3 regions of the Kineococcus gurbantunggutensis genome follow, and region 1 is predicted to be linked to each of the others. Evidence: riboswitches for the same ligand, from Rfam matches in the RefSeq annotation. Region 1 holds a riboswitch; each other region holds the start of a gene.
The links. A riboswitch is a leader RNA that binds a small molecule or an ion and turns the genes downstream of it on or off. The one in region 1 is predicted to bind S-adenosylmethionine.
Positions count from the first base shown of each region.

Region 1 (9,867 bases):
TCGTGACCGAGCACCCGCACCAGCACCCGCACCAGCACCCGCACCCGCGTGAGCGCCCGGAGGGGGTCGAGGACCTGCTCGGGGCGCGCGGCGGCCCCGGCGAGGACGCGCACCTGCGCGCCCTGCGCGAGCGCCTGGCCGGCGCCGCCGCGCGCGAGGACCTGCTCGACGTGGCGTACCGGACGGTGGACTCCCCGGTGGGGCCGCTGCTGCTGGCGGCCACCCCGCGCGGCGTCGCCCGGGTCGCCTTCGCCCGCGAGGACCACGACGCGGTCCTGGCGCAGCTCGCGGCCCGGCTCGGCCCGCGCGTGCTGCGCGCGCCCGCCCCCCTGGAGGCCGCCGCCCGCCAGCTCGAGGAGTACTTCGCCGGGCGCCGGCGGGCCTTCGACGTGCCGCTGGACCCGTCCCTGGCCGGCGGGTTCCGCCGCGAGGTCCTCACCGCGCTGCGCGAGCTGCCCTACGGCACCACCGCCACCTACGCCCGCGTGGCCGAGGCCGTCGGCAGCCCCCGCGCGGTGCGGGCCGTGGGCACCGCGTGCGCGCGCAACCCGCTGCCGCTGCTCGTGCCGTGCCACCGCGTCGTGCGCGCCGACGGCAGCGCCGGCGGCTACCTCGGCGGCCCCGAGGCCAAGCGGCTGCTGCTGCGGCTGGAGGGCGCGCCCGCCCACGGGTCGACGGCGACCGGTGCGCGCGGCAGGGTGTGCCCGTGAGCGAGAGCAGCCCCGAGGACTTCACGCCCGAGAGCCCCGTGACCCCCGAGGACGCGGAGGCCGTGGAGGACGCCGCCGAGCGCGAGCGCCTCGCCCGCGCCGCCGAGCGGCCGGACCCCGTGGACGCCGACGAGCGCGAGGAGCCCGGTGTCCTCGACGACCCCGACGGCGGGGTCGGCCCCTGAGCGGACCCGGGGTCGCCGGTGACCCCGACGACCCCTACGCGGGGCTGCGCCGGGAGACGCCCACCGAGCGCATGGACCGCAACTGGGTCGAGCTGCTCCAGGAGCTGCGGGTGGTGCAGACCGGCGTGCAGCTGCTCGCCGGCTTCCTCATGACGCTGCCGTTCCAGTCGCGCTTCGAGGAGCTGGACGCCTACCAGCGCGGCGTGTACGTCGTGGTGCTGCTGCTGGCCGTCACCGCGATCGTGCTGTTCGTGGCCCCGGTGGGGTACCACCGGGCGCTGTTCCGCCGCCGCTCCAAGGCGCGCCTGGTCGACGTGGGCACGCGCTACGCCAAGGCGGGCCTGGCCACCGTCGGGCTCGTCGTCACCGGCGGCGTGCTGCTCGTCGTGGACGTCGTCGGCGGCCGGGCCGCCGGGCTGGCCGCGGCCGGTCTCGTCGGCGTCCTCGTCGCCCTGTGCTGGTGGCTGCTACCGCTGCTCGCCGTGCGGGCCGTGGAGGCCGGGCGCACCGGGTGAGGCCGGCGGGCGCAGCACCAGCGCGAAGCCGTCCCCCAGCTCCACCCGGTGCGCCCGCACGCCGTACACCGCGCGCACCGCGCCGGGGGTGAGCACCTCCCCGGGCGCGCCGGCGGCCACGACCCGGCCCCGCTGCAGCAGCACCACCTCGTCGCAGTGCGCCGCCGCCAGGTCCAGGTCGTGCAGGACCACCACGACGGTGCGGCCCAGGCCGCGCAGCAGGGCGAGCACCTCGTGCTGGTAGCGCACGTCCAGGTGGTTGGTCGGCTCGTCCAGCAGCAGGTTCGGCGCCCGCTGCGCCAGCGCGCGGGCGATGAGCACCCGTTGGCGCTCCCCGCCCGACAGCGCCGCGAACGGCCGGCCCGCCAGGTCCAGGGCGCCCACCCGCTCCAGCGCCGCCGCGGCGGCGTCCTCGTCGGCGGCGCTGGTGCGCGCGAACGCCGGGCGGTGCGGGGTGCGGCCCAGCAGCACCACCTCCGCGACGGTGAGCGCCGGGGCGCCCCCGCCCTCCTGGGCCACCACCGCCACCCGCCGGGCGACCTCGCGGGTGGACAGCGCGCCCACGTCGTCGCCGTCGACCTCCACCCGACCCGCGGACGGGCGCAGCGAGGCGTGCAGGGTGCGCAGCAGCGTCGTCTTGCCGCTGCCGTTGGGGCCCACCAGCCCCACGACCCGGCCGTCGGCGGCGTCGAGGTCCACGCCGTGCAGCACCGGCCGGTCGCGGTGCGCGAACCGCACGCCGCGCGCGCGGATCACGGCGCCGTCCCGGTGGTGAACCGCTCGGCGATGCGCTCCAGGCCCTGCACCGCCAGCGGCGTGGCCGGCTCGGTGAAGTTGAACAGCTGCACCAGCACCTCGCCCTCGCGCACGGCCGTCAGGCCCCCGGCGCCGGGCAGGCCCGTCACGGCCTCGAGCACCGGTCCCGGCTCGCCGTCGCCGTGCAGCAGCACGAGCACGTCCGGGTCGCGCGCCAGCAGCTCCTCGCGGGTGACCTCGAAGACGCGGTCGGCCACGTCGGCGAACGCGTTGACCAGCCCCGCCGCCTCCAGCTGCGGCGCGGCGGTGCTGCCCGCGCCGTAGGCGTAGGTGACGCCCCCGCCGACGGTGGGGTACAGCACCGCCGCGGTGCGCCGCGGCGCGCCGGCGGCCCGGGCCGCGGCCACCCGCTCGCGCACCGCCTCCACGCGCGCGCGCAGCCCGTCGGCGACCTCGCGGGCGCGCTCCTCGCGGTCGAAGACGCGCCCGTACAGCTCGACCTGCGCGTAGACCTCCTCGAACCCGGACGCCGGCTCGCCGGTGCGGCACAGCGCCGGCTCCTCCAGCAGCGGCACGCCGGAGGCGGCCAGCACCGCGCGGTCCAGGCCGTCGACCTCGCCGAGCACGAGGTCGGGGCGCTGGGCCAGCACCGTCTCGCGGGAGATGCGCAGGTGCCCGGCGGTGTCGGTGCGGTCGGTCAGCAGGGGCACCGCGTCCAGCTCCGCCCGCGCGGCCGCGTCGTAGTAGCCCGCCGGGTACTGCCCGGCGCGCGCCACCGCGCTGCCCAGCACGCCCAGGGCGTGCAGGGCGGGCACGGCGGCGCTCTTGAGCAGCACCACGCGCCCGGGCGGGGAGGCCACCTGCACGCGCTGGCCGCAGTTGACGACCTCCACGCGCCCGGCGCCCGGGGCCGCGTCCCGCTCGCCCCCCTCACCGCCGGCGCCGCACCCGGCGGTCAGCAGCGCGCAGGCGGCCAGGGCGCCGGCGCGGGTGCGCAGGGCGGTGCGGTGGTGGCGGTCGCTGCGGGGCACGGGTCTCCTCGGAGGGGTCGCGGGGTCGTCGCGGGGTCGTCGCGGGGTTCACGCGGCGGTGCGGGTGGTGCGCACCAGCCACAGCAGGAAGGGGCAGCCGACCAGCGCGGTGACGATGCCCACGGGCAGCTCCTGCGGCGCCAGCGCGGTGCGCGCCAGCAGGTCCGCGGCCACCAGGAACGCCGCGCCCAGGGCGGCCGCGGCGGGCACGCACCAGCGGTGCGCGCCGCCGACCAGGCGCCGCGCCACGTGCGGCACGACCAGGCCGACGAAGCCGATGGCCCCGCAGGCGGCCACCAGCACCCCCACGCACAGCGCCACCACGGCCAGCAGCGCCGTGCGGAACGCCGCCGGGGACACCCCCAGCGCGCGGGAGGTCTCGTCGCCCAGCGCCAGGGCGTCCAGCCGCGGCCCCCACGCCGTCAGCAGCACCGCGGTGGCGGCCACGACGACGAGCACCACCGCCAGCGGCGCGCCCCACGCCGCCAGCCCGAGCGAGCCCAGCAGCCAGAACACCACCGAGCGCGCGCCCTCGGCGGAGCCGGAGGCGAAGACTAGGAAGCTGGTGGCCGCGTGCAGGGCGTGGCCGACGGCGACGCCGGACAGCAGCAGCCGCGCGGAGGTGAGCGGGCCGGCGGAGCGGGCGACGGCGTGGACGAGCACGGCGGCGGCCAGCGCGCCGGCGAAGGCGCTGCCGGGCAGGGCGTGCGCGCCCCACCCGGCGCCGGCGCCGAAGAGGAGGGCGGCCGCGGCGCCCGTGGAGGCCCCCGAGGTCACGCCGAGGAGCTGGGGGTCGGCCAGCGGGTTGCGCACCATCGCCTGCATCGCCGTGCCGCACACCGCCAGGCCCGCGCCGGCGGCCAGGCCGAGCAGCACCCGCGGCAGGCGCACCTGCCACACCACCGCGTCGGCGACCGCGCCGGCGGCGGGGCCGGCGACGGCGGGGGCAGGCAGCCCGAGCAGGTGGTGCCCGGCGATGCGCAGCACGTCGCCGGGCGGCACGGCGGCCGCGCCCGCCGCGGCGCCCAGCACGGCCGCCGCCGCGGCCAGCGCCACCAGCAGCACCAGCACCGCGGCGCGGCGGCGGGCCCGCGCGCGCCGGCCCAGCGGGTCGGCCGGGCGCGCGGCGCGGCCGGGGGCGGCGGGCCCGGGCGGGCCGGGCGGACCGGGCGGACCGGGACGGGGCGGGGCGCCGGCTGACGGCACGGGACCTCCTGCGGGCGCGGGGACGGGAGCGGGCGGGCCGCACCGACCGCTTGTTGCAACCTACTCGCAACAGCGCCGGTGGCGCCGCCGCGCCCGCCCCCGGGGCGTTTTGACGCCCCCCGCGCGGCCCTCGTACGATTCGCGGCGGCATCGAGCGTCAGCGACAAGCCCTGGCTAGCTGACCGGCAACCCTCGTCCGCGGTGGGGTGCTCCAGGTGAAAGCCCGGCGGGACGGAGCGTCCCGCAAGCGTGTGGCCGTGCGGCACCCCCGGTGCCCGCGGCCTTCCCGAGCAGGAGGCAAGCCGTCGTGAGCCCGCGCGCCGCGTCCCCGTCGTGTCCCCGGGGCGGCACCGCCACCGTCGCCGGCTGACCGCCCCCCACCCCGCGCGCGCCCCCGCGGCGCCGCCCCCTCGACCCCCGCCGCGGACCCCCGGTCCGCCGGCGCACCCACCGAGCACGACCCACGAGGAGCCCGCGTTGTCCAGCACCACGCCGCCCGCCCTGCCCGAGAAGCCCGGGCGCAGCAAGCTGCCGATCGTCATCGGCCTCGCGATCGTCGCGATCGTGGCGATCGTCGTCACCCTCGTCGTGCGGGGCACCGGCGACGACACCGCCACCACCGCCGCCGGCGGTGGCGAGGTGCGGACCGTGCGCATCGGCGTCACCGACCAGGCCGAGCCGTACTGGAAGACCTACGTCGACAAGGCGCGCTCCGAGCTGGGCGTCGAGGTGCAGCTGGTCAACTTCTCCGACTACAGCCTGCCGAACCCGGCGCTGAAGCAGGGCGAGGTCGACCTGAACCAGTTCCAGCACGTGCAGTACCTGGCGAACTACAACGTCGAGGCCGGCGACGACCTGCAGCCCATCGGCGCCACCGCCGTCTACCCGCTGCCGCTGTACTCCACCACCGTGGACGAGCCGGGGCAGTTCGCCCCGGGCGCCACGATCGCCATCCCCAACGACGCCATCAACGAGGCCCGCGCGCTGCTGGTGCTGCAGGCCGCCGGCCTGCTCACCCTGGAGGGCGGCGGCAACGCGTTCTCCACCACCGACGACGTGCAGGACGCCAAGGTCGAGGTCACCGCGCTGGACGCCTCGCAGACCGCCAACGCCCTGCAGAGCGGTTCGGCCGCCGGCGCCGTGGTGAACAACAACTACGCCACCAGCGCCGGCCTGTCGCCCGACGACATCGTGTTCCAGGACGACCCCAGCAGCTCCTCCGCGGCGCCCTACGTGAACCTCTTCGTCTCGCGCGCGGAGGACACCGGCGACCAGACGTACCTGGACCTGGCCGCCCTCATCCACGACCCCGCGGTGCAGGCGGAGTTCGTCAAGAGCTACCCGCAGGCCGTGGTGCGCGACACCGACGCCGCCACCCTGCAGCAGGAGCTCACCGACGTCGAGCAGGACGCCCGGGCGGCGCAGGGCTGACGTGGCCGAACCCATCGTCCGCCTCACGGGCGTCAGCAAGCGGTACGAGCGCAGGGGCGGCAAGGCCGTCACCGCCGTCGACGACGTCAGCCTCGACGTGCACGAGGGCGAGGTCCTCGCCGTCATCGGCTACTCCGGGGCCGGCAAGTCGACGGTGGTGCGGCTGATGAACGCGCTGGAGGCGCCGACCTCCGGCACGGTCACCGTCGCCGGGCAGGACCTGACCCGGCTGCCGGAGAAGGAGCTGCGCCGGGCCCGGCAGAAGATCGGCATGATCTTCCAGCAGTTCAACCTGTTCCGCTCCCGAACGGTCGCCGGGAACGTCGCCTACCCCCTGAAGGTGGCCGGCGTGCCGAAGGCGCAGCGCGACGCGCGGGTGGCCGAGCTGCTGGACTTCGTCGGCCTGCTCGAGCGCGCCCACGCCCACCCCGAGCAGCTCTCCGGCGGGCAGAAGCAGCGCGTGGGCATCGCCCGCGCGCTGGCGACGAACCCGCCGCTGCTGCTGGCCGACGAGGCCACCAGCGCGCTGGACCCGGAGACCACCACCGAGGTCCTGTCGCTGCTGCGGCGGGTCAACCGCGAGCTCGGCGTCACGATCGTGGTCATCACCCACGAGATGGACGCGGTGCGGCAGATCGCCGACCGGGTCGCGGTCATGGAGGACGGACGCGTGGTGGAGGTCGGCGACGTCTACGACGTGTTCTCCGCGCCGCGCACGGCGCCGGCGCGGCGGTTCGTGCGCAGCGTCCTGCACGACCGGCCCGAGCCGGACGTGCTGGAGCGGCTGCGCCACCGCCACCCCGGCCGCCTGCTCACCGTGCAGGTCACCGACGAGCCGGACCTGCAGAAGCGCGTGGACCGGGCCTTCAGCGGCGCCGGGGTGCGCACCGAGCTCGTGCACGGCGGGGTCTCGGAGCTGCGCGAGCGGCGCCTGGGCTCGCTGACGTACGAGGCGACCGGGCCCGAGGGGGCCGTGGACGCCGCCCTGGCCGCGCTGCGCGCGGCGGGCGTCGCCGTCGAGGAGGAGGTCTGACGTGGAGGGCTTCCTCGACACGCTCGACGTCTACCGGGACGCGATCTGGCAGACGCTGTTCATGGCGCTGGTCTCGATGGTCGCCTCAGGCGTGCTCGGCCTGGCGCTGGGCATCGCCCTGTACGCCACCCGGCCGGGCAACCTGCTGGGCAACCGGCTGGTGTTCGGCGTCCTGGGCGTGCTGGTCAACGTCGTGCGGCCCATCCCGTTCGTCATCTTCCTCGCCGCCATCGGCCCCCTGCAGGTGGCCGTCATCGGCACGACGATCGGCACGAACGCGGTGACGTTCGCGATCTCGCTGGCCGCCGCGTTCGCGGTCTCGCGCATCGTCGAGCAGAGCCTGGTGAACGTGGACCCCGGCGTGGTGGAGGCCGCCCGCGCCGCCGGCGCCTCCCGGCTGCGGATCCTCTTCGGGGTCGTGCTGCCCGAGGGCCTGGGGCCGCTGGTGCTGGGCTACACGTTCATCTTCGTCGGCATCGTCGACATGACCGCCCAGGCGGGCCTGGTCGGCGGCGGCGGCCTGGGCCAGTACGCCATCACCTACGGCTCGCAGCGCTACGACTGGGGCGTCGTCTACGTCAGCGTCGCCACGATCATCGTGATCGTGCAGCTCGGGCAGTACGTGGGCAACCGCGTCGCCCGCAGCGTCCTGCGCCGCTGACGGCACCACCGCAGCGCCCCACCGCGGCGGCGCCGCAGCACCGCCGACGGGCGGGTCCCCACCGCGGGGGCCCGCCCGTCGGCGTGCCGGGCCCTGTCGGGCGCGCCCCGGCTGTGGGACGGTGACCGCGCCCCGCCCGCGCCACCACCAGGAGTCCCCGTGCTGTCCGAGCGCTCCCGTCCCGTCATCGAGGCGACCCTGCCGGTCGTCGCGCAGAACGTCGAGCAGATCGCCGACCGCTTCTACGCGCGCCTGTTCGCCGCGCACCCGGAGCTGCTCGACGGCACCTTCAACCGCGGCAACCAGGCGCAGGGCACCCAGCAGGTGGCGCTGGCCGGTTCCGTGGCCGTCTTCGCCACCACCCTGCTGCGCACCCCCGAGCAGCTCCCCGAGCAGCTGCTGGTGCGCACCGCGCACAAGCACGCCTCGCTGGGGGTGAGCCCCGCGCAGTACGACGTCGTGCACGAGCACCTGTTCGCCGCCATCGGCGAGGTGCTCGGCGAGGCGGTCACGCCGCGGGTCGCCGCCGCCTGGGACGAGGTGTACTGGCTGATGGCGCACGCGCTGATCCACACCGAGCGGGGCCTGTACAGCGCGCGCGGGGTGCGCCCGGACACCGTCTGGCGGCCCTGGCGGGTGGTCGCCAAGCGCGCCGAGACCGAGGACGTCACCACGTTCGTGGTGGAGCGCGCCGACGACCGGCTGGTGCAGGCCTCCCTGCCGGGGCAGTACGTCTCGGTGCGGGTGACGATGCCCGACGGGGTGCGCCAGCCGCGCCAGTACAGCCTCACCCGCGCCGACGACGGCAGGCACCGGCAGTTCTCCGTCAGGCGCGTGCACGGCGGCGGGCAGCCGGACGGGGAGGTCTCCACCCTGCTGTGCGAGCGCGTGCGGGTGGGCGACGAGCTGGAGCTGTCGGTGCCGTTCGGCGACGTGGTCCTGGACGACTCCGGGCGTCCGGTGGTCCTCGTCAGCGCCGGCACCGGCATCGCCCCGATGGCCGGGATGCTCTCGCACCTGGCCGCCGCCGGCTCGCACCTGCCGGTGACGCTGCTGCACGCCGACACCGCCGAGGCGTCCTTCGCGCTGCGCGAGCAGGTCCTCGCCGACCTGGCCGCCCTGCCCGGCTCCCGCGCGCACCTGTGGTTCGAGGACGGCGCCACCCCCTCCGCCCTGGCCGGCGCGCCCCGCGTGGCCGGGGTGCACGCCGGGCTGCTGGACCTCGACGCCCTGGGGGAGGACGGCCCGCCCGCCGGCGCCCTGCACTACCTGTGCGGGCCGGTGCCGTTCATGCGCGCGGTGCGCGGCGCCCTGCTGGAGCGCGGCGTGCCCGCGCGCGACGTGCGCTACGAGGTGTTCGGCCCGGACCTGTGGGCCGCGGACCTGGCCGGCGAGCCCGCCCCCGGCAGCGCCGCGCCCGTCGGCTGAGCCCCGGCGCCCCCCGTCCGACCGGCGGGGGAGGGGCGCGGCCGCCGCGCTCCGACCGCGGGGTGACGCGCCGGCGCCGCCGCGCTGGGACCGTGGTGCCGTGCCCGCCCCGACCGCGCCCGACCTCACCGCGCCCGCCGCCGCGCGCCCCGCCCGCCCCCTGCTGCTGGTGCTGTTGGCGCCGCTGGCGGGGCTGCTCGTGGGGGTGGCCACCTCGCTGGGGCAGACGGTCCTTGGCGGCACCGCCCTGGCGGGCCTGGCCAACGCCGTCAGCCCGTGGCTGGTGGCGCCGTTCCTGGCCGGCTCGCGCGCCCGCACCCGCGCCGGCGCCGCGCTGCTGGGGCTGCTCACCTGCACCGCGCAGGTCGCCGGCTACTACCTCACCGCCGCCGCGCGCGGCTTCGGCGTCGGCGCGTCGTCGACGGCCGTGTGGGCCGCCGCCGCCCTGCTCGCCGGGCCGGTGTTCGCCCTGGCGGGGCGCTCGTGGTGGAGCGCGCGCGGGCGCGAGCGCGGGCTGGGCGCGGCGCTGCTCGTGGCCGCGTGGGCGTGCGAGGCGCTGGTCTCCTACGCCCTGGTGCTGCGCTACGCCGACGACGCGGTGGTCTTCGGCGCCGTCGCGGCGCTGCTGGCGGTGCTGCTGGGCCGCCGCGGGCGTCAGCACCGCGCCCTGCTGGCCTGGCTGCCGCTGACCCTCGCGCTCGGCGCGGCGGGCGAGGGCGCGCTGCACGCGCTGCTGTGAGCCGGCGCACCCGCACCCGCCCGTGGCTGAGCGCGCCCGCCGTGCTCGTCCTGCCCGGCGGGGGCCTCCGGGAGCGCACCGAGCACGACGGCACCGGCTGCGCCCGCCGGCTGCACGGCCTGGGCCTGGCCGACGGCGTGCGGTGGGGCGCCCACGGCGGGCTCGCGCTGCC
Region 1 is NZ_JBJLSG010000013.1:41,384-51,250, forward strand. Features, by position in the region: gene ACRYR7_RS04030 (RNA polymerase sigma factor) at 1-6, shown strand, start outside; gene ACRYR7_RS04035 (methylated-DNA--[protein]-cysteine S-methyltransferase) at 75-710, shown strand; gene ACRYR7_RS04040 (hypothetical protein) at 707-895, shown strand; gene ACRYR7_RS04045 (DUF6328 family protein) at 967-1,410, shown strand; gene ACRYR7_RS04050 (ABC transporter ATP-binding protein) at 1,363-2,166, opposite strand; gene ACRYR7_RS04055 (ABC transporter substrate-binding protein) at 2,163-3,197, opposite strand; gene ACRYR7_RS04060 (FecCD family ABC transporter permease) at 3,246-4,304, opposite strand; SAM riboswitch class IV at 4,550-4,659, shown strand; gene ACRYR7_RS04065 (MetQ/NlpA family ABC transporter substrate-binding protein) at 4,881-5,834, shown strand; gene ACRYR7_RS04070 (methionine ABC transporter ATP-binding protein) at 5,836-6,867, shown strand; gene ACRYR7_RS04075 (methionine ABC transporter permease) at 6,929-7,528, shown strand; gene ACRYR7_RS04080 (globin domain-containing protein) at 7,688-8,956, shown strand; gene ACRYR7_RS04085 (DUF6518 family protein) at 9,057-9,695, shown strand; gene ACRYR7_RS04090 (hypothetical protein) at 9,692-9,867, shown strand, end outside.

Region 2 (9,867 bases), on a different contig from region 1:
GGTGCCGAACTTCGTCATCGGCCTGGTGCTCATCCACGTCTTCGCGCTGCAGCTGGGCCTGTTCCGGGTCGTCTACCCCGACTCCGCCTGGGCGACGTTCTTCGCCGCCGTGGCCCTGGGGATCCCTGTCTCGGCGCAGCTGGCCGAGGTGCTCACCGCCGGCCTGGACCACGAGTCGCGCCAGGAGTACGCCTCCGTCGCCCGCTCGCGCGGGCTGGGCCGCACGCGGCTGCTGCTGCGCCACCTGCTGCGCCCCTCCTCGCTGCCGGTGGTCACCGTCCTGGCCCTGACGGTCGGCGAGCTGCTCGGCGGCGCGCTCATCACCGAGACCGTCTTCGGGCGCACCGGCGTCGGCAGCCTCGTGGAGTCCGCGGTGACCACCCAGGACCTGCCCGTCCTGCAGGCGGTGGTCTCCCTGGCCGCCGTCGTCTTCGTCGTCGTCAACCTCGTCGCCGACCTGGTCCACCCGCTGCTGGACCCGCGGGTCCGCAGCACCCCGAACCGTCCGTCCGCCCAGCGCGAGGTGCTCGCGCAGGAGGTGAGCACCCCGTGAGCGGAACCGTCACCGCCGTCCGCGCCGCCGCGAGCGCGCCCGGGCGCCGCGGTCCCGGGCGGCGCGGTGCGCCGGCCGTCCCGCCGACCGTCGTGCTGTCCCTGCTCGTCCTGGCCGTCGTGGTGGCCTGGTCGCTGGCCCCGGGGCTGTTCACCGGCCAGGACCCGGTGGACGGCGTCACCTCGCAGAAGCTGCTGGGCCCCAGCGCGGCGCACTGGTTCGGCACCGACCACCTCGGGCGGGACCTGTTCGCGCGCGTCGTGCACGGCACCGCCTCCTCGGTCAGCAGCGCGCTCGTCGCGGTCGTGATCGGGGTCGTGGTGGGCGGTGCCGTCGGCCTGCTGGCGGGGTTCCTCGGCGGCCTCGTCGACGTGGTCCTGGCCCGGCTCGTGGACGTGCTGCTGGCCATCCCCAGCTTCCTGCTGGCCGTCGTCGTCGTCAGCTCCCTGGGGTTCCGCACCATCAACGCCGCCGTCGCCACCGGCGTCTCCGCCGTCGCGGTCTTCGCCCGCGTCATGCGCTCGGAGGTCCTCAAGACGCGCCGCTCGGTGTTCGTCGAGGCGTCGTTCCTGCAGGGCGGCTCGCGCACCCACGTCCTGCTGCGGCACGTGCTGCCCAACGCCTCGCGCACCGTGCTGGCCCTGGCCGTGCTGCAGTTCGGCCTGTCGATCCTGGTGATCGCCGGGCTGGCGTTCCTGGGCTACGGGGACCCGCCGCCGGCCTCGGACTGGGGGCTGCTCGTCTCCGCCGGCAAGGACTACCCGACCGCGCCGTGGCTGGTCTACGCGCCCGCCGCGGTCACCACCGCCACCGTCCTGTCCGTCAACCGCATCAGCCGCTGGCTGCGCGGCACCGGCTGACCCACCAGGAGGACCACCGTGTCGAACACCCCGCCGCTGCTGCGGGTCCAGGGCCTGTCGGTCGCCTACGACCGCACCGAGGTCGTCTCCGACGTCTCCTTCTCCCTGCCCCGCGGCGGCAGCCTCGCCCTCATCGGCGAGTCCGGCTCGGGCAAGTCCACGATCGCCCGCTCGGTGCTGCGCCTGCTGCCCCGGCACGGCGGGCGCGCCCGCGGCGTCGTCGAGGTCGAGGGCACCGACGTGCTGGGCCTGAGCGAGCGCCGCTTCCGGCCGCTGCGCGGGCGCACCCTGGGCTTCGTGCCGCAGGACCCCGGCAACGCGCTCAACCCGGTGCGCACCATCGGCTCGCAGGCCCAGGAGGCCGCGGCCCTGACCGGCGAGCGCGACCCCGCGGTGCGCCGCCGGCTCGTGCTGGAGACGTTCGAGCGCGTCGGCCTGCCCGACCCCGAGCGCGTCCACCGCTCGCACCCGCACCAGCTCTCCGGCGGCATGCTGCAGCGGGTGCTGATCGGCCTGGCGGTGCTGCCGCGCCCGGCGCTGCTGGTGGCCGACGAGCCGACCAGCGCCCTGGACGTCACCGTGCAGCGCCGCGTGCTCGACCTGCTCACCGAGCTGCGCGCCGACCTCGGCATCGGACTGCTGCTCATCACGCACGACCTCGCCGTGGCCGCCGAGCGCACCGAGCACGTCGTCGTCCTGCGCGGCGGCCGGGTGCAGGAGGCCGGCCCGACCGCGCGGGTGTTCGCCGCGCCGCGCACCGCCTACGCCCGCGCCCTGCAGGCCGACGTGCCCGCGCTGAACCCGGAGCGCTACCGCGACCGCCGCCCGGCCCCGGCGCCGGCCGGTGCGCCGCCGAAGGTGGAGGTGCGCGCCGCCACCAAGTCCTTCACCGTCGGCGGCACCCGCTCCCTCGCCCTGGACGGCGTGTCGTTCTCCGTGGCCGCCGGCACCACCCACGCGCTCGTCGGGGAGTCCGGCTCGGGCAAGACGACGGCGGTGCGGCTGCTGCTGGGGCTGGAGGTGCCCGACGACGGGGAGGTCCGCGTCGCCGGCGAGCGCCTCGACGGGCGCTCGCACCGGGAGCTGCGCGCCGCGCGGCGCCACCTGCAGCTCGTCTACCAGAACCCCTTCACCTCCCTGGACCCCACCTGGCGCGTGGAGCGGATCGTGCGCGAGCCGCTGGACCGCTACGGCGTCGGGCAGCGCGCCGAGCGCGCCGCCCGCGTGCGCGAGGCGCTGGCCCAGGTCGGCCTGGACGAGCGCCTGGCCCGGCGGCGCCCCTCGGCGCTGTCCGGCGGCCAGCGCCAGCGCGTGGCGATCGCCCGCGCCCTCGTGCTGCGCCCCGACGTCCTCGTGCTCGACGAGCCCACCTCCGCGCTCGACGTGACGGTGCAGGCCGGCATCGTCGACGTGCTGGTGCGCCTGCAGCGCGAGCTGGGGCTGACGTACCTGTTCGTCTCGCACGACCTGGCGCTGGTGCGCCAGGTCGCCGACACGGTCACGGTGCTGCGCGCCGGCCGGGTGGTGGAGAGCGGCACCGTCGAGGACGTCCTCACCGCCCCGCGCGAGGGGTACACGCGCGCGCTGATCGCGGCGGTGCCCCGCCCGCTGGACGCGCCGGCCCCGGCGCCGACGGCGTAGGCCCCCGCGCCCACGGCGCAGGCCCCGGCGGACCGGTCTGCCCGGTCCGCCGGGGCCTGCTCGCGCCCGTGCCCCGCGCGCGCGTCAGCGGTGGGTGAGCGGGGCCCGCAGCCCCAGGTGCTCGCGCAGCGTGGTGCCCACGTACTCGGTGGGGTAGGCGCCGCGGTCCTGCAGGGCGGGCACGAGCTGGTCGACGACGTCGTCCAGCCCGCTGGGCACCAGGTAGGGCGTGATGTTGAACCCGCTGCTGGCACCGGTGCGCACCCAGCGCGTCAGCTCGTCCGCCACCGCCGAGGCGGTGCCGGCGAAACCCCGCTCGGCGGAGTTGTGGATGACCAGCTCGCGCAGGGAGAACTTGTTCTCCTCGGCGACCGCCCGCCACTGCCGGGCGATGGCGCGCGGGTCGTGGCCCTGGCGCGCGGCCCCGCGGGTGCCGTCGATGTCGGAGATCACCGGGTCGTGCGCCGGCAGCGGCCCGTCCGGGTCGTGGCCGGACAGGTCCTCGCCCCACACCTGCCCCACCAGGGACAGCGCCGTGGCGGGCGTCACCTGGTTCTCCAGCACCCAGCGGGCCTTCTCCTCGGCGTCGGAGTCGCTGTCGCCGAGGACGATCTGGGTGCCCGGCAGGATGAGAACGTCGTCCTCCGGGCGGCCCGCGGCCACCACGCGGCGGCGCACGTCGTCGGCGAACTCCAGCGCGTCGGCGTGGTCGGTGCCGTGCCGGGAGAAGACGACGTCGGCGGAGCGGGCGGCGAAGTCCCGCCCGGCGGGGGAGTCGCCGGCCTGGAAGACGACCGGGTGGCCCTGCGGGCTGCGCGGCACGGTGGGCCTCACCTCGACGTCGAAGAGCCGGTCCTCGTGGCGGACGGGGGCGAAACCCTCCCCGTCCCAGCTGTCCCAGACCCGCCGGGCGATCGCGACGAACCGCTCGGCGCGCTCGTACCGGTCGGCGTGGTCGAGGTACCCGCCGCGGCGGAAGTTCGCCCCCGTCCAGGCGTTGTCGGTGGTGACGACGTTCCACGCGGCCCTCCCGCCGGAGAGCACGTCCAGGGACGCCAGGCGCCGGGCCAGGTCCGCCGGGTCGTTGTACGTGGTGTTCTGGGTGGCGACCAGGCCGATGCGCTCGGTGAGGCCGGCCAGCGTCGCCAGCTCGGTCAGGGCGTCGGGGCGCCCGACGACGTCGAGGTCGTGGATCCTCCCGCGCTGCTCGCGCAGCCGCAGGCCCTCGCCGAGGAAGAACGCGTCGAACAGGCCTCGCTCGGCGGTGCGCACCAGCTGCGTGAACGTGGAGTGGTGCACCTGCGACCCGCTGCGCGGGTCGGACCAGACGGTGGTGTGGTTCACGCCCTGGAAGAACACCCCGAAGTGCACCGTGGCGTCGGGGTAGCGGAACTCGCTGCTGCTCATCGTCGGTTCCTCAGGCGGTCGCGAAGCGGTTGGCCGGCCGGCTCAGGCCGAGGGTGGAGCGCAGGGTGGACCCGCTCAGGGGGGCCCGCAGCAGGCGGGCCGCCCGCAGCTCCGGCAGCGTGGTGCGCACCAGCTGCCGCAGGTCCTCGTCCAGGACCGCGGCGTGCAGGCGCACGCCGTCCACGCGCCCCGACAGGTCCGCCAGGAACCGGGCGAACCCCTCGCCGGGGCCCGTCCAGCGCACCCGGCCGCGGTCGGGTGCCGGTGCGTCCGCGTCCAGGGCCGCGACCCGCTCCGAGGCGGGGGCGGCCTCGGTGTCCAGCGCGAACTCCACCTCCACCACGACCAGCGGGCCTCCCGCGGTGCGCCGGGCCGCCGGGTCCCCGGTGAGCACCACGTCGACCTGACCGGCCGGCAGCGCCCCCTCGGCGGCCAGCACGACCGACTGCCCCTGCGGTGAGCGCGGCACGGTCAGCGGGCCCTTGACCGACCAGCGGCCGGTGTCGACGTCCACGTGGTGCAGCCGGTCGCGGTCGACGTAGCGACCGGTGGCGACGTCGCGCACCACCGCGTCGTCCTCCCAGGAGTCCCACAGGGCGCGCACGGCGCCCACGACGTCGGCCAGCTCGGTGCGCAGGTCCTCCCCGGCCAGCGCGGGCAGGCCCACCGCCCGGGCGGCGGCGGGTTCCGGCGTGGCGGTGGCGATCCACCCGGCGCGCCCGGCCGAGGAGTGGTCCAGGGAGGCGATCTGCGCGGCCACGTGGAAGGGCTCGGTGTACGTGGTGGGCACCACCGGCACCAGCCCGACGCCCTCGGTGGTGCCGGCCAGGAACGCCGCGCGCTGCACCGCGTCCAGGTGGCCGACGGGGTTGCGCGCGTCCGGCAGCGGGGAGTCCTCGAACGTCAGCGCCGTCAGGCCCTGCGCCTGGGCGGTGACGGCGAACCCGCGCAGCCGGGCGGGGGAGAACACGTCGGCCGGTGCGCTGCGCGAGCGCCGCCAGGCGGCCGGGTGCCACCCGCCCCCGTCGACGTCGAGCAGGAGGTGGAACGGGTCGGGCACGGCGGGCTCCTCGTCGGGGTGGTCGGAACGGGTGGGGCGGGTGGTGGCCGTCGGGGGCGGGCGGCGCGGGCGCTCCCGCGAGCGCCCCGGGGTCACCGCGGCCGCGCGACGCGGTCGAGGTCGGCGCCGAGGAAACCCGCCGGGTCGGGCCGCGGGTCGCCCACCGGGCCCCAGGAGCCGTCGACCACCGCGTAGCGCAGCTCGGGCCCGGCGGTGAGGAACCGCCGCAGCGCCGCCAGGAGCCGGTCCACGTCCGCCGATCCGGTCCCCACGCCGGTGCTGGCGCGCAGCGCGCCGGAGGACAGCCCCAGGGAGTCCGCGAACCGGTGCGCGCAGAAGCGCCCGTCGCGCACGCCGATGCCGTGCTCGGCCGACAGGTACGCCGCGACCTGCGAGGACGGGTGCCCCTCCACGGTGAACGTGACGACCCCCACGGCGTCCTCGGCGTCCGGGCGCACCACCCGCACGCCCTCCAGCGCGGCGAGCCCGTCGAGCAGGCGCTCGCGCAGCGCCGCCTCGTGCTCCTCCAGCGCGCCGGGGGGCAGCGCGGCCAGCGCGGTGCACGCGCGCGCCAGGGCCGCCGCGCCGAGCACGTTGGGGGAGCCGGCCTCGTGGCGCTCCGGGCCGCTGGCCCAGCGCACGCCCCCGGTCCCGACCTCCAGCGTCGCGCCGCCGCCGGCCAGGTACGGCTCGGCCGCGTCCAGCCAGTCCCGCCGCCCGACCAGCGCCCCGGCGCCGAAGGGCGCGTAGAGCTTGTGCCCGGAGAAGGCGATCCAGTCCAGGTCGTCGCCGGCCAGGTCCACCCGCCGGTGCGGCACGAGCTGGGCGCCGTCCACGGCGATGCGGGCGCCGGCGGCGTGCGCGGCGCGCGCCAGGCGCCGCAGCGGCAGCACCTCGCCGGTGACGTTGGAGGCGCCCGTCACCGCCAGCAGCGCGTAGCCGCCGCCGGCCAGCTCCGCCTCCAGCGCCGCCGCTGTGCCGGCCGCGTCCGGGCCGCCGGGCACCACCGTCGTGCGCGCCGAGCGCTGCCAGGGCAGCAGGTTCGCGTGGTGCTCCACGTCCGCCACCAGCACGCGCCCGCCGGCGGGCACGGCGCGCGAGAGCAGGTCCAGGGCGTCCGTGGTGCTGCGGGTGAAGACGACCGCGTCGTCCTGCCGCGCCCCGACGAAGCGCCCCACCGCGCCGCGCGCGGACTCGAACAGCTCCGTGGACACCCGCGAGAGGTAGCCCGCGCCGCGGTGGACGCTGGCGTAGTGCGGCAGCACCCGCGCCACGTGCTCGGCCACCGCCGCCAGCGCGGGCGCGCTGGCGGCGTTGTCGAGGTTGGCGTAGACCGCCTCCCCGCCGGTGGCCAGCGGCACGCGGGTGGCGGCGCCGACGACGGGCAGCAGCGGGGCGAGCGCGGGCGCGCAGCGGGGGGCGGGGAGCGTGGGCGTGGGCACGAGGGCCTCCTCGGGGAGGGGACCCGCCGGACGGTGCCCGCGGGTCCGCGCTTGCCGGCGCCACCTCGGCACCGGCCAGGTCGTCACCCGGGGCACCCCGCCGCGTGAGGAGGGTTGCCGGCCAGCGAGCCGGGGCTTCGCGCTGGCGCTCATGACCTGCCCGGAGCGTGCCACGGGCGCGCCCCGCCTGGCAACGTCGGCACCGCGTCGGCACCGCGGCGGCGCACCGGGGGCGGGCGCGGGCCCGTGCGGGCGGGAGGCGCCCCGGACGGGCCCGCCGGTGCCGACGGCGCCCGGGCACGGCCGGGCATGCCCTACGCTGGCAGGACCATCCAGAGCGGCCGAGAGACCTGGCTCGACGACGCCGCAGCAACCCCCTACGGGAGGGTGCTCATGCCGGGACCGATGGGAGGGCACGTGAGCTACGCCGGCGACCTCGCTCCGCGCGAGGCGTTCGACCTGCTGCACGAGGACGGCGAGGCGGTCCTGGTCGACGTCCGCACCGAGGCGGAGTGGACCTGGGTCGGGGTCCCGGACACCGCGGGCACCGGCAGGGGACCGGTGTTCGCCTCCTGGGCGCCCGAGGACCCCGCCGCCCCCGGGGCGCGGTTCCTCGCCGAGCTGGAGCGCGCGGGGATCACCGCTGGCCGCCGCGGCCCGGTGGTGTTCCTGTGCCGCTCCGGCAAGCGCTCGGTCGCCGCGGCCGAGGCCGCCACGGCCGCCGGCATCACCCCCAGCTACAACGTCCTGAACGGTTTCGAGGGCGACCTGGACGAGCACGGGCACCGCGGCGGCGCCGGCTGGCGCGCCGAGGGCCTGCCGTGGAGGCAGTCGTGAACGAGGAGAGCACCCCCCGCCCCTGGCGGCCCGACACCACCGCCGTGCGCGGCGGGATGGCGCGCTCGGGTTTCGAGGAGACGTCCGAGGCGATGTACCTGACGTCGGGGTACGTCTACGGTTCCGCCGCCGACGCCGAGGCCGCGTTCACCGGCGAGGTCGACCGCTACGTCTACTCCCGCTACGGCAACCCGACGGTGTCGGTGTTCACCGAGCGGCTGCGCCTGCTCGAGGGGGCGGAGGCCTGCTACGGCCTGGCCAGCGGCATGTCCGCGGTGTTCTACGCCCTGGCCGCCCTGCTCGGCGCGGGCGACCGCGTCGTGGCCGCCCGCAGCCTGTTCGGCTCCTGCTACGTGATCCTCGACGAGATCCTGCCCCGCTGGGGCGTGAGCACGGAGTTCGTCGACGGCGAGGACCTCTCGCAGTGGGAGCGGGCCCTGTCCACCCCCGCGCAGGCGGTGTTCTTCGAGACCCCCGCGAACCCCATGCAGACCCTCGTCGACATCGAGGCCGTCGCGCAGCTCGCGCACGCGGCCGGTGCGACGGTCGTGGTCGACAACGCCTTCGCCAGCCCCGTCGGCCAGCGGCCGCTGGCGTTCGGCGCCGACGTCGTCGTGTACTCCGCGACCAAGCACATCGACGGGCAGGGCCGCGTCATGGGCGGCGCGGTGCTGGGCACGTCGGAGTTCGTCGACGGCCGGTTCCGCGAGCTGACCCGGCACACCGGGCCCACCCTCAGCCCGTTCAACGCCTGGACGCTCGCGAAGGGCCTGGAGACCCTCGGCCTGCGCGTGCGGCACTCCGCGGCCACCGCCCTGCGCATCGCCGAGCACCTGGAGGACGCCGCGGGCGTGCGCTGGGTGCGCTACCCGATGCTGCCCTCGCACCCGCAGGCGGAACTGGCCAAGCGGCAGATGGAGCTCGGCGGCACCGTCGTCACGTTCGAGCTCGACGCGCCCGACGGCCGCGGCAAGGAGCGCGCCTTCGAGGTGCTCGACCGCCTCGGCGTGATCGACATCTCCAACAACCTCGGCGACGCCAAGTCGCTGGCCACCCACCCCGCCACCACGACCCACCGCCGCCTCGGCGAGCAGGGCCGCGCGGCCATCGGCCTGTCCGACGCCGTGCTGCGCCTGTCGGTGGGCCTGGAGGACCCCGACGACCTGCTCGACGACCTCGACCGCGCCCTGCGGCGCTGAGCGAGCCACCACCCCACGAACGGAGCACCCGTGAGCACCCCCCGACGCATCGAGGTCAGCCACGCCGGCAGCCTGCCCCGCACGCCCGAGCTCATCGCCGCCAACGAGGCCCGCGAGCTCGCCGAGGACGGCCTGACCCTGAAGCGCACCCCCGACTTCGACAAGCTGCTCACCGAGGCCGTCGTCGACCTCGTGCAGCGCCAGCACGACCTGGGCATCACGATCGTCGGCGACGGCGAGTACGGCAAGGCCATGAGCAGCGCCGTCGACTACGGCGCCTGGTGGTCGTACTCCTTCCAGCGCGTGGCCGGCCTGGAGGTCACCGGCGAGGACATCTTCAGCCAGCCCACCGTGCGCTCCGAGCCCGGCCGGGTGCGGCTGACGAGCTTCCCGGACCGGCGCGACTGGCAGCTGTTCCACGACGCCTACACCGACCCCGCCTCGGGAATCTCCACCGGCAAGACCGCCACCGCGTTCCCCGCCACCACCGGCCCGCTGCGCTACGTCGGCCAGGAGGCCATCGCCTCCGACGTCGCCAACCTCGTCGCCGGCCTGGAGGCCGCCGGCCTGGAGCGCAGCCGCGGTTTCATCACCTCCCTCTCGCCCGGCAGCGGCGCGCGGATCTCCAACCGCCACTACGCCACCGAGGAGGAGCACATCTGGGCGTGGGCGGAGGTCATGCGCGAGGAGTACCGCGCCGTCCTCGACGCCGGCCTGACCCTGCAGGTCGACGACCCCTCCATCGCGGAGAACTGGGACCAGATCAACCCCGAGCCCAGCGTCGAGGACTACCGCGCGTTCACCCGCGTGCGCGTGGAGGCGCTCAACCACGCGCTGCGCGGCCTGCCCACCGACCGGGTCCGCTTCC
Region 2 is NZ_JBJLSG010000082.1:6,131-15,997, forward strand. Features, by position in the region: gene ACRYR7_RS15325 (ABC transporter permease) at 1-553, shown strand, start outside; gene ACRYR7_RS15330 (ABC transporter permease) at 550-1,413, shown strand; gene ACRYR7_RS15335 (dipeptide ABC transporter ATP-binding protein) at 1,432-3,054, shown strand; gene ACRYR7_RS15340 (NtaA/DmoA family FMN-dependent monooxygenase) at 3,139-4,461, opposite strand; gene ACRYR7_RS15345 (LLM class flavin-dependent oxidoreductase) at 4,472-5,521, opposite strand; gene ACRYR7_RS15350 (aminotransferase class V-fold PLP-dependent enzyme) at 5,614-6,963, opposite strand; SAM riboswitch class IV at 7,006-7,120, opposite strand; SAM riboswitch class I at 7,289-7,375, shown strand; gene ACRYR7_RS15355 (rhodanese-like domain-containing protein) at 7,381-7,800, shown strand; gene ACRYR7_RS15360 (O-succinylhomoserine sulfhydrylase) at 7,785-8,999, shown strand; gene ACRYR7_RS15365 (cobalamin-independent methionine synthase II family protein) at 9,030-9,867, shown strand, end outside.
Region 2: linked by a shared signal. The riboswitch ahead of ACRYR7_RS15350 (aminotransferase class V-fold PLP-dependent enzyme) and the one ahead of ACRYR7_RS04065 (MetQ/NlpA family ABC transporter substrate-binding protein) in region 1 are both predicted to bind S-adenosylmethionine.

Region 3 (9,709 bases), on a different contig from region 1:
TCATGCTGCGCGTGCGCATCGACGGCGGCGCCCTGACCACCGAGCAGCTGCGGGTCGTGGCGGAGGTGTCCACCCTGTACGGGCGCGACAGCGCCGACATCACCGACCGGCAGAACGTGCAGCTGCACTGGGTGCGCGTGGAGGACGTCCCGGAGATCTGGCGGCGCCTGGAGGCCGTGGGCCTGCAGACCACCGAGGCCTGCGGCGACACCCCCCGCGTGGTGCTCGGCAGCCCCGTGGCCGGCATCGCCCGCGACGAGGTCCTCGACCCCACGCCGGTGATCGAGGAGATCGTCGAGCGGTTCATCGGCGACCCGGAGCTGGCGAACCTGCCGCGCAAGTTCAAGACCGCGGTCACCGGCCACCCCAGCCAGGACGTCGTCCACGAGATCAACGACATCTCCCTGCTGGGCGTGGTGCACCCCGAGCTGGGCCCGGGCTACGACGTGTGGGTCGGCGGCGGGCTGTCCACCAGCGCGCACCTGGCGCAGCGGCTCGGGGCGTTCGTGGCGCCCGAGGACGCCGCGGAGGTCTGGTACGGGGTCGTGCGGATCTTCCGGGACTACGGCTACCGCCGGCTGCGCAACAAGGCCCGCCTGAAGTACCTGGTGGCCGACTGGGGCGCCGAGCGGTTCCGGCGGGTGCTGGAGGAGGAGTACCTGGGCCGGGCCCTGCCCGACGGCCCGCCGCCGCCGGCGCCGTCCGGGCGCGGGGACCACGTGGGCGTGCACGAGCAGAAGGACGGGCGCCTGTACGTGGGCCTGGCCCCCACCGTCGGGCGGGTGAGCGGCACGCTGCTGCGCGCGCTCGCCGACGCCGCCGAGGCGGCCGGCTCGCGCCGGGTGCGGCTGACCCCGCACCAGAAGGTCGTGGTGCTCGACGTCGACCCGCAGCGCGTGCAGGACCTGCTGGCGCGCGCGGAGGAGCTGGGCCTGACGGCGACCCCCTCGCCGTTCCGGCGCAACACCATCGCCTGCACCGGCCTGGAGTACTGCAAGCTGGCGATCGTCGAGACGAAGGCGACGTCGGCGCGGGCGGTCGACGAGCTGGAGCGCCGCCTGGCCGGCGTCGAGATCGACACCCCCATCACCCTGCACGTCAACGGCTGCCCGAACTCCTGCGCGCGGATCCAGACCGCCGACATCGGCCTGAAGGGCCAGCTCGTGCAGGACGAGCACGGCGAGCAGGTCCCCGGCTTCCAGGTGCACCTCGGCGGCGGGCTGGCCTCCGCCGACCGCGCCGAACCCGGCCTGGGCCGCACCGTGCGCGGGCTGAAGGTCACCGCCGACGGCCTGCCCGACTACGTCGAGCGCGTCGTGCGGCGCTACCTCGACACCCGCGAGCCGCGCGAGACGTTCGCGGCGTGGGCCCACCGCAGCGACGAGGAGGCTCTGCGATGAGCGAGACCACCACCACCGCCACCACCACCGCCACCACCGCGCCCGCCACCGCGACCCCGCTCGGGCGCACCCGCTCCGCGCGGGAGCTGCGGGCGCTGGCCGAGGAGGGGGCGCGGCGCCTGGAGGGCGCCGGCGCCGAGGAGGTCGCCGCGTGGGCGGCCGCCACGTTCCCCGGCACCCTCGCCGTGGCGTGCAGCATGGCCGACGCGGTCCTGCCGCACCTGGTCGCCCGGTGCGCGCCCGGCGTGGACGTGCTGTTCCTGGACACCGGCTACCACTTCGCCGAGACCCGCGGCACCCGCGACGAGGTCGCCGCGACGATGCCGGTGCGGGTCGTCGACGTGCTGCCGCTGCGCACCGTGGCCGAGCAGGACGCCGAGCTCGGCCCCCGCCTGCACGAGCGCGACCCCGCGGCCTGCTGCCGGCTGCGCAAGGTCGAGCCCCTGGCCGCGGCGCTGGGCGGGTACGAGGCCTGGGTGACCGGGGTGCGCCGGGAGGAGGCGCCCACCCGCGCCGGGACCCCGCTGGTGCAGTTCGACGAGCGGCACGGGCTGGTCAAGCTCAACCCGCTGGCGGCGTGGACGTTCGACGAGCTCGTCGACTACGCCACCGAGCACGCCGTCCCGGTGAACCCGCTGCTCACCAGCGGCTACCCCTCGATCGGCTGCGCCCCGTGCACCCGCCCGGTCGCCCCGGGCCAGGACCCGCGCTCGGGCCGCTGGGCCGGCACCGCCAAGACCGAGTGCGGGATCCACCTGTGAGCGCGCCGACCACCACCGCCGTGCCGCACGCGCGCGACGCGGCCGGTGCGCCCGGGCCCACCGCCGTCGACGACCTGCGGGCGCTGGAGGCCGAGTCCGTCCACATCGTCCGCGAGGTCGCCGCCGAGTTCGAGAACCCCGTGCTGCTGTTCTCCGGCGGCAAGGACTCCATCGTGCTGCTGCGCCTGGCGGAGAAGGCGTTCCGCCCCTCCCCCCTGCCGTTCCCCGTCCTGCACGTGGACACCGGCCACAACTTCGACGAGGTGATCGAGTTCCGCGACCGGCGCGTGCGCGAGGGCGGCCTGCGCCTGGTCGTCGCCTCGGTGCAGGCCAGCATCGACGCCGGCCGCGTGCGCGAGGAGGGCGGCCCCGGTTCCTCGCGCAACCGGCTGCAGACCCGCACGCTGCTCGACGCCCTGGCCGAGGGCGGTTTCGACGCCGCGTTCGGCGGCGCGCGCCGCGACGAGGAGCGCGCCCGCGCCAAGGAGCGCGTGTTCAGCGTGCGCGACGCCGCCGGGCAGTGGGACCCGCGCCACCAGCGGCCCGAGCCGTGGTCGCTGTACAACGGGCGCATCCACCGCGGCGAGCAGGTCCGGGCGTTCCCGCTGAGCAACTGGACCGAGCTGGACGTGTGGCGCTACATCGCGCTGGAGGGGCTGGAGCTGCCCGGCATCTACTTCGCGCACGAGCGCGACGTCGTCGAGCGCGACGGGATGCTGCTGGCGGTCACCGACCTCACGCCGGCGCGGCCCGGGGAGCGCGTGCAGCGCCTGCGGGTGCGCTACCGCACCGTCGGGGACCTCACCGTCACCGGCGCGGTGCGCTCGGAGGCCACCGACGTCGAGGCGGTCATCGCCGAGATCAGCACCGCCACCGTCTCCGAGCGCGGGGCCACCCGCGCCGACGACCGCACCTCCTCCGCCGCCATGGAGGACCGCAAGCGCGAGGGGTACTTCTGATGCGGGAACTGCTGCGGATGTCCACCGCGGGCTCGGTGGACGACGGCAAGTCCACCCTCATCGGGCGGCTGCTGCTGGACACCGGCAGCCTGCCCACCGACCACCTCGCCGCCGTGGAGGGCCCCGAGGGCCCGGACCTGGCGGCGCTGTCGGACGGCCTGCGCGCCGAGCGCGAGCAGGGCATCACCATCGACGTGGCGTACCGGTTCTTCTCCACCGCCAGGCGCAACTACGTCCTGGCCGACACCCCCGGGCACGAGCGGTACACCCGCAACATGGTGACCGGGACCTCCAACGCCCACCTGGCCATGCTGCTGGTGGACGTGCGCGCCGGGGTGCTGGACCAGACCCGCCGGCACGCGCGCATCGCCACGATGCTGGGCGTGCCGCACCTGGTGGCGGCGGTGAACAAGATGGACCTCGTCGAGTTCGACCGGCGCCGCTTCTCCGCCGTGCGCGCGGAGCTGCAGGAGGTCGCCGACCGCCTCGGGGTGCGGATGCTCGTCGTGCCGGTCGCCGCCAAGCAGGGCGACAACGTCGCGCGCCGCTCGGCGGCCACGCCCTGGTACGACGGGCCCACGCTGCTGGAGCACCTGGACTCCGTGGAGGTCCTGCCGCCGGACTTCGGGGTGGGCCGGCTGCGCCTGCCGGTGCAGTGGGTCTCGCGCCCCGTCGCCGGCCGGCGCCGCAGCTACACGGGCCGGATGGCCGCCGGCACGCTGCGCGCCGGCGACGAGGTCGTGGTGCTGCCCTCCGGGGCGCGCACCCGCGTCAGCGCCCTGGACGCGCTGGACCCCGAGCGCGAGGTGGCCGTGCCGCCGCTGTCGGTGGCGGTGGAGCTGGCCGACGAGCTCGACGTCGGCCGCGGCGACGTGCTGGTGGCGCCCGGCGCGGAGCCGGTGGTCACCCGCGAGCTGCGCGCGCAGCTGTGCTGGATGCACGCCGAGCCCCTCGTCCCCGGGCGCCGGCTGCTGCTGAAGCACACCACCCGCACCGTGCGCGCGGAGGTCACCGCGCTGCACGACCGGATGGACCCGCGCACCCTGGCGGAGCTGCCCGCCCCCGAGGCGCTGCAGCTCAACGACATCGGCGCGGTGACGCTGCGCACGTCCGTCGACCTCGTCGTGGAGCCGTACACCCGCAACCGCGACATGGGCGCGTTCGTCCTGGTCGACGAGCACAGCCACGACACCGTCGCCGCCGGCGTGGTGCGCGAGGCCGCCGACCGGCGCGCGGCCGCCCGCGAGCGCACCGGCGAGGGGTGGGTGCCCTCCGGCGCCGAGCGCCCGCACCTGGGCGCGGCGCTGTGGCTGGTGCCCGCCCCGGGCGCCCCGGAGCCCGCCGAGGTGGCCCGGGCGGCGGAGGCCGCGCTGCTGGCGGCCGGGCGCCCGGCGTACGCGGTGCGCGAGGAGAACCTGCGCTCCGGGCTCGGCGCCGACCTGGCCGGCTCGGCCCCCGAGCGGGCCGAGGCGCTGCGCCGCACCGCCCACGTGGCGCGGCTGTTCGCCGACGCCGGCGTGGTGGCGCTGCTGGCCGCCGACGACGCGGCCGCCGCGGGCACCGCCGCGGCGGTGGTGGCGCGGGCCGGTCTGCGCGGCGAGGTGCTGACCCTCACCGCCGGCGAGGACGTCGCCACCGCCGCCGGGCGCGTCCTGGGCGCGCTGGGCACCGCGACCGGGACCACCGGGACCGCGTGATGCACCCGCTGCACCTGGACCTGCGCGGGCGGCGGGTGCTCGTCGCCGGCGGCGGGCCCGGTGCCGCCGGGTGCGCGCGCCGCCTGGCCGAGGCCGGGGCCGACGTCCTCGTCGTCGCCGAGGCGCTGTGCGAGGAGCTGCGCGAGCTGCGCGCCGCCGGCCGGGTGCGGGTGCGGCGCGGCAGCGCCGGGCCGGCGGACCTGCAGGACGCCTGGCTGGTGCACGCCGCCACCGGCGACGCGCGCGAGGACGAGGCCCTGGCCGTCCTCGCCGAGCAGCGGCGCGTGTGGTGCGTGCGCCCGGGCGACGCGGCGGCCGGCACCGCGGTGGAACCCGCCGTGGTGCGCCGCGACGACGTCGTGGTCTCCGTGACCGCGGGTGGCACCGGCGCCGGCAGCAGCGCCGGTACCGGAACCGGCCTGGACGCCGAGCGCGCCCGGGTCCTGGCGGGCGCGCTGGGGCACCGGCTGGACTCCGGCGAGCTGCCGCTGCGCCGGCGGCGGCCGCACCCGGGCCGGGTGGTCCTGGTGGGCGGCGGGCCCGGCGAGCCGGAGCTGCTGACCCTGCGCGGGCGCCGGCGCCTGGCCGAGGCCGACGTGGTGGTCGTGGACCGCCTGGCCCCCACCGGGGTGCTCACCGAACTGGACCCGGACGTCGAGGTCGTCGACGTCGGCAAGGCGGCGGGGAACCACCCGGTGCCGCAGGAGGAGATCAACCGCGTCCTGGTCGAGGCGGCCCTGGCCGGGCGCACCGTGGTGCGCCTGAAGGGCGGGGACCCCTACGTCCTGGGCCGCGGCGGCGAGGAGGTCCTGGCCTGCCGCGAGGCCGGCGTGGAGGTGGAGGTGGTGCCCGGCGTCACCAGCGCGTTCGCGGTGCCTGCCGCCGCCGGCATCCCCGTCACCCACCGCGGCGCGGCGCGCTGCGTCACGGTGCTGTCCGGGCACGAGGACCTCGCCGGTGACGACCTGGAGGCGCTGGCGCGCCTGGACGGCACCCTCGTCGTCCTCATGGGCGTCTCGGCGCTGGAGCGGCTCAGCGCCGCGCTGGTGGCCGCCGGCCGCGACCCGGGCACCCCGGTGGCGGTCGTCGAGGACGGCTGGTCGCCGCGGCAGCGCACCACCACCGCGCCCCTGGGCGAGATCGCGGCGGTGGCCCGGGCCGCGGGGGTGCGCCCCCCGGCCGTCGTCGTGGTCGGCGAGGTCATCGAGGCGCTGGGCGCGCGGGGCGTCAGCGCCGCCGCAGGCGCCTGAGCAGCCGGCGCGCGAACCGCAGCGCCGCCGGGCCGCGCGAGCCGGCGGGTCCCCGCGGCGCGCGCGGGCGGACCTCCAGGACGTCCAGCACGTCGAACGCGTGCTCGTCGGGGCTGGCCACGGGCACCTCCTCGTGTCACCGGTCCCCCGCGCGGGGTCCTCGGCACCTCGGGCACTTCGGGCACCTCGGCACCGCAGGACCCCCGGGAGGACGCTGCCGGGGACGCGCGCGGGGGCCGCGGCACCGGCCGCGGCCCCCGCGCGCGGGACGTCAGCGGGTGCCCGGCTCCGTGCCGACGACGATGGGCGCGCGCACCGCGTTGCCCCACTCGGTCCAGGAGCCGTCGTAGTTGCGCACGTTCTCCAGGCCCAGCAGGTGCGTCAGCACGAACCAGGTGTGGCTGGAGCGCTCGCCGATGCGGCAGTAGGTGATCGTCTCCGTGGTCGGCGTCAGGCCGGCGCCGCCGAAGTAGATCTCCTCCAGCGCCGCGCGGTCCTTGAACGTGCCGTCCTCGTCGGCCGCCTTGGCCCACGGCACGCTGGCCGCGCCGGCGATGTGCCCGCCGCGCAGCGTGCCCTCCTGCGGGTAGTCGGGCATGTGGGTGCGCTCGCCGCTGTACTCCGGCGCCGAGCGCACGTCCACCAGGCCGCCGCGGTGCTCGCGCACGTCGGGGGCGAAGGCGCGCACGCGGCTGTCGTCGCGCTCGACCACCGGGTACTCGGTGCGCTCGCGCGCCGGCTCCTCGGTGGTCAGCTCGCGGCCCTCGGCCACCCACTTGGCGCGCCCGCCGTCGAGCAGGCGCACGTCCTCGTGGCCGAACAGCGTGAACACCCACAGGGCGTACGCGGCCCACCAGTTGCTCTTGTCGCCGTACAGCACGACCGTGTCCTCGCGGCGGATGCCCTTGCGCGAGAGCAGGTCGGCGAACCCGGCGCCGTCGACGTAGTCGCGGGTGACCGGGTCGTTGAGCTCGGTGTGCCAGTCGACCTTCACCGAGCCGGGGATGTGGCCGGTGTCCCACAGCAGGACGTCCTCGTCGCTCTCCACGACGACCAGGCCCTCGCGGCCGAGGTTCTCCGCGAGCCAGGCCGTGCTCACCAGCTTCTCGGGGTGGGCGTACTCGGCGAACTTCGCGTCGGTGGTGTCGGCGGGCGCCGCGGCGGACGTGCTCGTGGACATGCGGGTTCTCTCCAGGTGCGTGCGTGAGGGGTGCCCGGCGCGGGGACGGCCGGGGTTTCGGGCGGGGAGGGTGCGCCAGACGGGCCCCGGTCGGGGGCTCGGCGGGTGCACCGGCGGGCGGGGCGCGCCCCGGGTCCGCGGGGCGCGCCCCGCGGTCGGGAACGGGTTCCGCGGGTCGTCAGCGACAGGCGGCGGAACCGCAGCGGCACAGGTCGACGTGCCGGCGCGAGTGCAGCTCGGTGGTGCGGTCCTGCGTCATGCCGTGCCCTCCATCGGTCCTGGCGGAAGCACCCACGCCCTGCGGGAGGGGGGTTGCTGCGGCGTCGTCGAGCCAGGTCTCTCGGCCGCTCTCGATGGTCGTGGGGACACCGTGCCCGGCGCAGGGGCGCCGTGTCAACCGGCTCACCCGCGCGGCGGCCGGGCTCGTTCGGCGGGGCACTCTGTTAACTCCCTGTTGCGTGTCTTGACGAACCATGTGGGTGACATAAAGTCGAACCCGGCCGCCCGACACCGTCGCCGGAGACCCTCCGGCACGCGGGCGCCAGCCCCCTCGATCCCAGGAGCACGTGCGTTGAGAAGAACCCTCTGCGCCGTCGTGGGCGCCGCGCTCGTCGCGGCCACCCCGGCGGTCGCCTCCGCAGCACCCCCCGCAGCACCCAGCACCGCTCCCCCGGCGGCGGCGCCCGCCCCCGCGGCCCCGGCGGGCACCGGTTCGGGGGCCGCCCCCGGGACCGAGGCGCCCGGCCGCGCCCACGACCTGCCCAACCCGCTCGCCGACAAGCAGCGCGCCCTGCGCCAGGCCGGCCTGGAGAAGGTCCTGCGCGGGAAGGCCACCGCGCGCGGGGACGGGAAGGTCGTCGAGGTCGCCAAGGGGCAGTTCGTCGAGCTCGCCCGCGAGGACACCGACCAGATCTTCACCGTGCTCGGCGAGTTCAGCGACCTGCCGCACAACCGCATCCCCGCGCCGGACCGCTCGGTGGACAACACCACCATCTGGACGAAGGACTTCTCCCGGCCGTACTACGAGGACCTGCTCTTCTCGCAGGCCGAGGGCGACGTGTCGATGGCCAACTACTACGACGAGGTCTCCTCCGGCCGCTACACCGTCGAGGGCGCCGTCACCGACTGGGTGCGCCTGCCCGGCACGGGCGCCTCCTACGGCGACAACGCCCTGGGCGACCGGGCGGCGTGGACGTTCGTCAACGACTCCCTCAACGGCTGGTACGCCCAGCAGGTCGCCGCCGGCAGGTCGGCCGCGCAGATCGACCAGGAGCTCTCCCGCTTCGACCAGTGGGACCGCTACGACTTCGACGGCGACGGCGACTTCGACGAGCCCGACGGCTACATCGACCACTTCCAGGCCGTGCACGCCGGCGAGGGCGAGGAGGTCGGCGGCGGCACCCTGGGCCAGGCCGCGATCTGGTCGCACCGCTGGTACAACCAGAGCACCCGCGTCGGCGCCGGCGGCCCCTCCGTGGGCGGCACGACCAACCCGCTCGGCGGCACCCGCATCGGGGGGTCGAAGTACTGGGTGGGCGACTACACCGTCGAGCCGGAGAACGGCGGCGTCGGCGTCTTCGCCCACGAGTTCGGCCACGACCTGGGCCTGCCCGACCTGTACGACACCTCCGGCAACTCCGGCGGCGCGGAGAACTCCACCGCGTTCTGGTCGCTGATGTCCTCCGGCTCCTACGGCAGCAGCGGCCGCCCCGAGGACGGGATCGGCACCGAGCCCATGCACATGGGCGCCTGGGAGAAGCTGCAGCTGGGCTGGCTGAACCACGAGACCGTCGCGCCCGGCGCCAAGGTGAGCACCAAGCTCGGCCCGGCGGAGGCGAACACCAAGCAGGCCCAGGCGCTCGTGGTGAACCTGCCCGACAAGAAGGTCACCACCACGATCGGCACCCCGTTCGAGGGCGCGGACTTCTGGTACTCCGGCGCCGGCGACGACCTGGACAACACCATGCTCGCGCCGCTGCCCGCCGGGGCGAGCACGCTGCGCGCCAAGGTGAAGTACCAGATCGAGCAGGACTGGGACTACGCCTACGCCGTCTACACCACCGACGGCGGCAGGACCTTCACGCCGCTGGCGACGAACCGCTCCACCACCACCGACCCCAACGGCCAGAACTTCGGCCAGGGCGTCACCGGCACCACCGGTGGCCAGTGGGTGGACCTGAGCGCCTCCCTGGCGGGCGTGCCCGCCGGGGCGCTGGTCGGCTTCCGCTACTGGACCGACGGCGCGGCCACGGAGCCGGGCCTGCAGGTGGACGCCGTCTCCTTCGGCTCCACCCCGGTGACGAGCTGGACGCTGAAGGGCTTCACCTCGACCACGGGCAGCACCACGCGCTCGTACTTCAACGCCTACATCGCCGAGTACCGCCAGTACCGCGGCTACGACGCCAGCCTGGCCACCGGCCCGTACAACTACGGCGACCGCTCCCGCCCGGACTGGGCCGAGC
Region 3 is NZ_JBJLSG010000099.1:8,028-17,736, forward strand. Features, by position in the region: gene ACRYR7_RS17025 (nitrite/sulfite reductase) at 1-1,400, shown strand, start outside; gene ACRYR7_RS17030 (phosphoadenylyl-sulfate reductase) at 1,397-2,161, shown strand; gene cysD (sulfate adenylyltransferase subunit CysD) at 2,182-3,120, shown strand; partial or broken gene ACRYR7_RS17040 (sulfate adenylyltransferase subunit 1) at 3,120-4,649, shown strand; gene cobA (uroporphyrinogen-III C-methyltransferase) at 4,817-6,067, shown strand; gene ACRYR7_RS17050 (hypothetical protein) at 6,045-6,188, opposite strand; gene ACRYR7_RS17055 (sulfurtransferase) at 6,339-7,247, opposite strand; SAM riboswitch class I at 7,514-7,607, opposite strand; gene ACRYR7_RS17060 (immune inhibitor A domain-containing protein) at 7,819-9,709, shown strand, end outside.
Region 3: linked by a shared signal. The riboswitch ahead of ACRYR7_RS17055 (sulfurtransferase) and the one ahead of ACRYR7_RS04065 (MetQ/NlpA family ABC transporter substrate-binding protein) in region 1 are both predicted to bind S-adenosylmethionine.